Linked DNA regions of Caldisphaera lagunensis DSM 15908. The protein of the gene in region 1 binds, or shares a complex with, the protein of each later gene. Links are inferred from orthologs where the notes say so. Each region holds a gene or a part of one and is shown on either strand. Other genes may lie near its edges. The genes, in order: tuf and rpl12p.

Region 1 (3,218 bases):
TTTAACAAATGGTAGAAACAATATTTTTAAAAACTAACCCTTTTATAAATTATAAGGAGTGAGAGAATTGAGCAGTCAAACGCAACTACCAGATATAGATAAAGTTGGTAGCGGTTTAAATGAGATAAAATTATTTGATAAATGGTCATGGGAAGGAATTGAAATCAGAGATCCAAGTTTAAAGAAATACATAAGCCTTAAGCCAACATATTTGCCTCATAGTGGAGGAAGGCATGAACATAAAAGATTTGGAAAGGCAGAGGTTAACGTTGTAGAGAGATTAATTAACAGATTAATGTATCCTGGAAAAAATGGAGGCAAAAAAATGATGGCATATAATATAGTAAGAAATGCATTTGATATAATATATCTAGAGACTAAAGAAAATCCAATACAAGTATTTGTTAGAGCAATAGAAAATTCTGCTCCCAGAGAAGAAACAACAAGGATTATGTATGGAGGTATAGTCTATAGAGTTTCAGTTGATGTTTCTTCGCAACGTAGAGTTGATTTAGCAATTAGATTTATAACAGAAGGAGCAAGGGAGTGTTCTTTTGGTAACATAAAGCCAATAGAGCAGTGTTTAGCTGATGAAATATTGTTAGCATCAAGAAACGATCCACAAAGCTATTCGATTAAGCAAAAAGAAGAAATAGAGAGAATAGCCCTAAGCTCGAGATAATCTTTTTGTTTTTTGCGTATTATTCTATTTTATTAGAAATTTATGAGTTTATTAAGCATAGTATTTTTAAATCCCTGTTTAAGCTTAAAATGAGGGAAAAAGATAAATAAGAGAGGTGTAAATGCATGCCTGAGAAGCCGCACTTAAATTTAGTTGTAATAGGGCACATAGATCATGGTAAGAGCACATTAACTGGACACTTGTTATATAGATTAGGTATTGTAGACGAAAAGAAAATGAGAGAATTAGAAGAACAAGCAAAGAACGCTGGTAAAGAATCATTTAAGTATGCATGGATATTAGACAAAATGAAGGAAGAAAGGGAAAGAGGTATAACAATAGATTTATCATTTATGAAGTTCGAGACAAGGAAATATGTTTTCACTATTATTGATGCCCCAGGTCATAGAGATTTCGTCAAAAACATGATAACAGGTGCTAGCCAAGCAGATGCTGCAATGCTAGTTGTTTCATCAAGAAAAGGTGAATTTGAAGCAGGTATGAGCCCTGAAGGTCAAACGAGAGAACACTTATTGTTGGCAAAGACATTAGGTATTGAGCAAATGATAGTTGCAATAAATAAAATGGATGCACCAGATGTTAATTATGATCAAAAGAGATATGATGAAATTGCAAATACTCTAAGAAAGTTTATGAAAGGTTTAGGTTACAATATAGATTCTATACCATTTGTCCCAGTAAGTGCATGGACTGGAGACAACATAATTGAGAGAAGTCCAAACATGCCTTGGTACAAAGGGCCAATATTAGTAGAATCCTTTGATAATTTACAAGTGCCTCCAAAACCAGTAGATAAACCCTTAAGATTACCTGTTCAAAACGTCTATACAATACCAGGAGCTGGTACAGTCCCAGTAGGAAGGGTTGAAACTGGTGTAATGAAGGTAGGAGACAAAGTAATATTTATGCCAGCAGGTGTAGGGGGAGAAGTCAGAAGTATACAAATGCACTATCAAGATTTACAAAAGGCAGAGCCTGGAGATAACATAGGATTTTCAGTAAGAGGTGTTGAGAAGAACCAAATAAAGAGAGGTGATGTAGTAGGTCCATTTGATGCTCCTCCAACTGTTGCAGATGAATTTGTTGCAAGAGTATTCGTTGTATGGCATCCGAGCGCTATAGCTGTTGGCTATACACCAGTTATTCATATACACACAGCAACAGTTAGTGCTAAGGTAACAGAGATAATATCAAAACTAGATCCAAGAACTGGTAAAGAAGTGGAGAAGAACCCACAGTTCTTAAAAGCTGGAGATGTAGCTATGATAAGGTTCAAACCAATAAAACCAGTTGTAGTTGAAAAATACAGCGACTTCCCACAGCTAGGAAGATTTGCAATGAGAGATATGAATAGAACTGTAGGTATAGGTATAGTTACAGAGATTAAGCCAGCAAAAGTAGAAATTAAGAAGTAAAACATTTATCGGTGGCAAATTTGGCATTTAAGGTTAGGATATGGCTATGGAGCACAAATGTAAAAAGCTTAGAATCAGTAGTAAATCAAATAAGGGAAATAGCCCAAAAAACAGGTGTACCTGTAAGAGGTCCAATACCATTACCAACAAAAAGGTTGGAGATGCCCTTGTTAAGGTTGCCTCATGGAGAAGGTAGCAAACATTGGGAACATTGGGAGATGAGAATACATAAAAGATTAATTGATATAGAAGCAGATGAAAGAGTATTAAGAAGATTAATGAGAATTCAAGTACCACCTGATGTTTACATTGAAATAAAATCTGGAAAATAAATTTATATAGCTAATTTTAAAATATTATGTTTTTAAATCTTGACTATAAATTTAATTATTGAGCCGGGGTGCCCGAGCGGTCTAAGGGGACAGGCTGGAGACCTGTTGTCCCGAAAGGGACACGCGGGTTCAAATCCCGCCCCCGGCGCATGTTTTATTAATTGATAAAAACTTTATACAGCCTATAAAAAATTGAGATAAGTACTTATTTCCATGATAGTCTTTATAAGAGAAAGCCTTACCTATGTTTCTTAATATAGGTTAAATCATTTTGTTAAATACTCAAAATAGAAAACGTTTCTAAATTATTCATTTTTCATTATCTTAATATTTTTATATTAGTAATTGGTAATATCTTATACGAAAATTAATTATACAATGAAAATAAACAAAATTAAAGTAAAGTTTATATATCCTATATTACAAAAGAATTTGTGGGCATTATAAATAACTACAGTATATGCGCGAGAAATAAAGAAATGCAATATGGTTCTTCGTTAAGTCTTTTTTATTTAATAAGTCAAATATTATTTTTAAATTTAGGTGATTATTATGATATGCAAAAGAAATAGAAAGGGTTATCTTTATTTATATGATGGCACAATAATTGAAGGCTGCGGTTTTGGTTCTCAAGGTTATAATTTTGGTGAAGTAGTTTTTACTACATCAATGAATGGATATCCCGAGGCCCTTACAGATCCATCTTATAAAGGGCAAATTTTAATTATAACTCATCCATTGGTAGGCAACTATGGAGTTCCTAAAATG
Region 2 (3,317 bases), 180 kb from region 1 along the record:
ATATCTTTGCTGTAAAGCTTTTTGCATATGGATTTTGATGAAATAGAAGGTTTGTTTGTTTAAATGTCTTTGCCCAAGAAACAATTTCTTCTGGAAGCCTACTTTTTTCTTCTATTTTTCTAACAGTAGATGGGGCTTTATGTCTAGATGCAATTATTGAATAGAAATTAATTGGAATTTCAACATTTACATTTCTCTTTTTAGCTTCGCTAGCAATTATTTCTGGAGGAATTCCATAGCTATCATAGAACTTAATTAAATCATCTAAGCTAATTGTACCTGATTTCAAGCTTTTAGATGTTAATTTGATCCCTCTGTTTAATGTTTCTTTAAACTTCTTCTCCTCGTCTATTATTACATCTATTATATAAGATTTGTTATCAATTAGCTGTGGAAAATCTACTCCCCATAGCTTTATCTGTAGATCAACAAGATCTGCAAGGCTTACGTTTTCTTTTATAAACATCAATTGCTTTAATGCTCTTCTTATAACGAGCCTAGCTAAGTAACCTTCCCCAGTATTGCTTGGCACAATACCATCACCGAGCATAAGAGAAATAGTTCTTGAATGATCTAAAAGGCTATATAAACGGGCGTCCAATTCCATATAATTCTTTACTTCGTCAAATGTGAATCCAGTATTTTTTGATATTCTTTCGTAGAACTCTTTAACGCTTTCTGGATTTTCTGGCTCTAGTCTACCAGCAGCTCTAAATGCCTCCCAAAGTATTTTTTCAGGGGGTTCCTTAACGTCTAGGATTTTTCTATATTCATCCAATATATTTCCAAAAATTGCCTTAAATGCTGTTGGAGTTTTTTGCGTAAACCATGCCATCCTTTCTACTCCGTAACCTGTATCAACAATTTTTAATGGTAATTCTATATAATTGCCGTTGTCTACCTTATACATCATAAATACCAATGTTGCTAATTCTAAGCCTCCAACGGTTACTTCAAAACAAGGACCAGCATTTCCTCCTCCTTCCCACCAAGATTCTTTAAATACAAGCAAATCTCCTGGAATCTTTAATTCCTTTGTAAAGAATTCATATGCATATCTAACAGTTTCATCTTTCCAATAAATTTTTTTATCAGGATAATTAAATGCATGATGAGCAGCCATTTCAAAAGTCGTTAAATGCCTTCCAATAGTTAATCCCACATTGTCTATATCTTCTAACCTAATGCTAGGTTGGCTTACAACCAAAGGATTAGCAGGAGGAGGAACTAAGCCGCTTGTAACATGGGGTTGAAAATCAACTATACTTGCTATAGTTAAATATAAATCCTCCCTCCACCTTGCAACAACAGGCCTAGGCTTTATTGGTGTATGGCCATTTTTCTCAAAGAATTTTATAAATTTTTCTCTTGCTTCCCTAACGCTTAAACCATTTATTGAGCTTATCTTATCAAACCAATATTCTGTATCTGGCGCATCTTGACACGTATCGAATTCTTGATTTAAAGTCCAAAAATCTTCTTTACCAATTTTGCATTTTTTCCTTTGAAATCCATTTTCTTTGAAAAATTCAAGTCTATAATCTTCTGGGTTTAGTCTTACCACTTATTAACACCTTGAATGAAAATGCATTGAGAAATAATAAAGTTTTTTAAAATATTTTAGATTACATTCCAAATAATCCGCTAAGTCCTTCGCTTACATCTACTTCTTTATTTTCTTCTTCCTTCTTCTCCTCTTTCTTTTCTTCCTTCTTCTCAGCCTCAGCAGGTGCTGAAACTGGAGCAGATACTGGTGCTGAAACTGCAACTGCTGCGCTCTTTAAGACTTCATCTAATTTTAGCTCAGATAGGCTAGCAACTAACATTTTTACTTTTGCATCATCTGCTTGAAGACCGAGTGACTCAACTACCTTTTTAAGGTTATCCTCATTTAGTTGAGCACCTGCATAATACAATGCAAGTGCTGCATGTACATATGCTTTTCCTTCTTGGGGCATTTTTATCAACCTCTAGCTTGCAGTTTTAAGTGTGTTAGTACAGCCTATAAAAGCGTTGCTTATCTTTTTCAAGAGGAAATTAAAATCTATATGTTTAATATTAAGCATAATACTTTTTAATAGAAATGTTCTCATAAAAAACTAAGTGAAATAGCTTTAAAAACATCTAATCTTTTAAATACAAAGTAAATATTATATTGTATTTCCCACAAGAAACCCATTTATATCAGGAGTTTTACTAACAATGCGGGTGGAAAAATGTCGAGCGTTTTAAGTATGAAGGTATCGGATTTTATGAAAAAAGCGATAACAACTTTTCCTAACGTCACAATAGCTGAGATAGCTAAAATTATGTATGAAAATAGAATTGGTAGTGTCGTTATTACATCCCCAGATGATAAGGTCTTAGGAATTTTTACCGAAAGAGACTTAACGAGGGTTGTTGCTGAAGGTGTTCCTCTAGATAAACATGTTGGAGATGTTATGACCAAAAACCCAGTTTTAATAACTCAATCAGAAGGATTAAGCAAAGCAATATCACTTATGTATGAAAAAAATGTAAGACATTTACCTGTTGTTGATAACGAAGGAAAAATTAAGGGAATAATTTCTGTAAGGGATCTAACAAGTATATTAAATAAATTAACATCCTTAGAATAAACATTAATTTTTAGAATAAACATTAATTTAAATAATTTTTATGTGGCGGACCCGGGGGGATTTGAACCCCCGACATTCGGCTTAGAGGGCCGACGCTCTATCCTGGCTGAGCCACGGGTCCACATGGCCCGCCTTGTTTTAGGCTCAAGGCTTTTAGGACCCCTTTGCCTCGCCTTTAAAATTTAGGATAAATTGGGTTATATGTTTTTCTTTCTTATATTAAATAGGAATAAAATAGTTTAACTTTAAAAACTAACGAAAGTGCTTAAAAATGCAGTAAAATATGATAGAGATGTAGAAGAGGGAAAAAATAATAGGGTGCATGAAATTGCCTTTAGACAATGAAATAATAAAGGGAGCAGTAGAGAAAGCAAAAATGCTTGGAAAGCAAAGGAAGTTTAAGCAAACAGTTGAGCTAATAGTAGCATTAAAGGATATTAATTTGAAAGGCAATGAAGGAAAGTTTAGAGAAGTTGTTTACCTGCCTCACGCCCCGTCAAAAGAACCAAATATATGTGTAATAGCATCAGGAGATTTGTTGCTAGAAGCGAAAAAGCTAGGGCTAAGGACCATTTCTAGAGAAGAGTTAAGCGCTATGAAAGGTAATAAAAAAGCTGCAAGAAATATTGGTAATAGTTGCGATTGGATACTTGTATCGTCAGACTTAATGAGTTTGGTTGGTAGTATTTTAGGTCCAGC

What was found.
Region 2: the proteins of tuf (region 1) and rpl12p are in contact, whole or in part, in a crystal structure (PDB 3WY9), measured with the Pyrococcus horikoshii proteins. The link is inferred for Caldisphaera lagunensis DSM 15908 from one-to-one orthologs. Residues at the interface, in WP_010885563.1 of Pyrococcus horikoshii: Lys125, Glu126, Phe129, Arg132, Thr133, Lys165, Leu166, Thr169, Lys324, Gln326, Leu359, Ala360, Ile369, Glu372, Ile384, Ile422, Ser423, Gln425; in WP_010886059.1 of Pyrococcus horikoshii: Glu96, Glu97, Leu100, Leu103, Ser104, Ala105, Leu106, Phe107, Gly108.

What each region holds. Positions count from the first base shown.
Region 1 is NC_019791.1:1,472,887-1,476,104, forward strand. The notes cover bases 79-2,962. They hold tuf (translation elongation factor EF-1 subunit alpha), read left to right. Parts: upstream 79-807; coding sequence 808-2,118; downstream 2,119-2,962. Other genes in these bases: CALAG_RS07370 (30S ribosomal protein S7), read left to right, coding at 79-682; rpsJ (30S ribosomal protein S10), read left to right, coding at 2,139-2,450. In the rest of the region: more of CALAG_RS07370, read left to right, coding at 68-78; carA (glutamine-hydrolyzing carbamoyl-phosphate synthase small subunit), read left to right, coding at 3,003-3,218. UniProt on the Methanocaldococcus jannaschii protein: GTP hydrolase that promotes the GTP-dependent binding of aminoacyl-tRNA to the A-site of ribosomes during protein biosynthesis.
Region 2 is NC_019791.1:1,294,959-1,298,275, forward strand. What follows is about bases 293-3,275. They hold rpl12p (50S ribosomal protein L12), read right to left. Parts: upstream 1,959-3,275; coding sequence 1,626-1,958; downstream 293-1,625. Other genes in these bases: alaS (alanine--tRNA ligase), read right to left, coding at 293-1,564; CALAG_RS06360 (CBS domain-containing protein), read left to right, coding at 2,217-2,618; CALAG_RS06370 (50S ribosomal protein L1), read left to right, coding at 2,941-3,275. Also shown: more of alaS, read right to left, coding at 1-292; more of CALAG_RS06370, read left to right, coding at 3,276-3,317. UniProt on the Methanocaldococcus jannaschii protein: Forms part of the ribosomal stalk, playing a central role in the interaction of the ribosome with GTP-bound translation factors.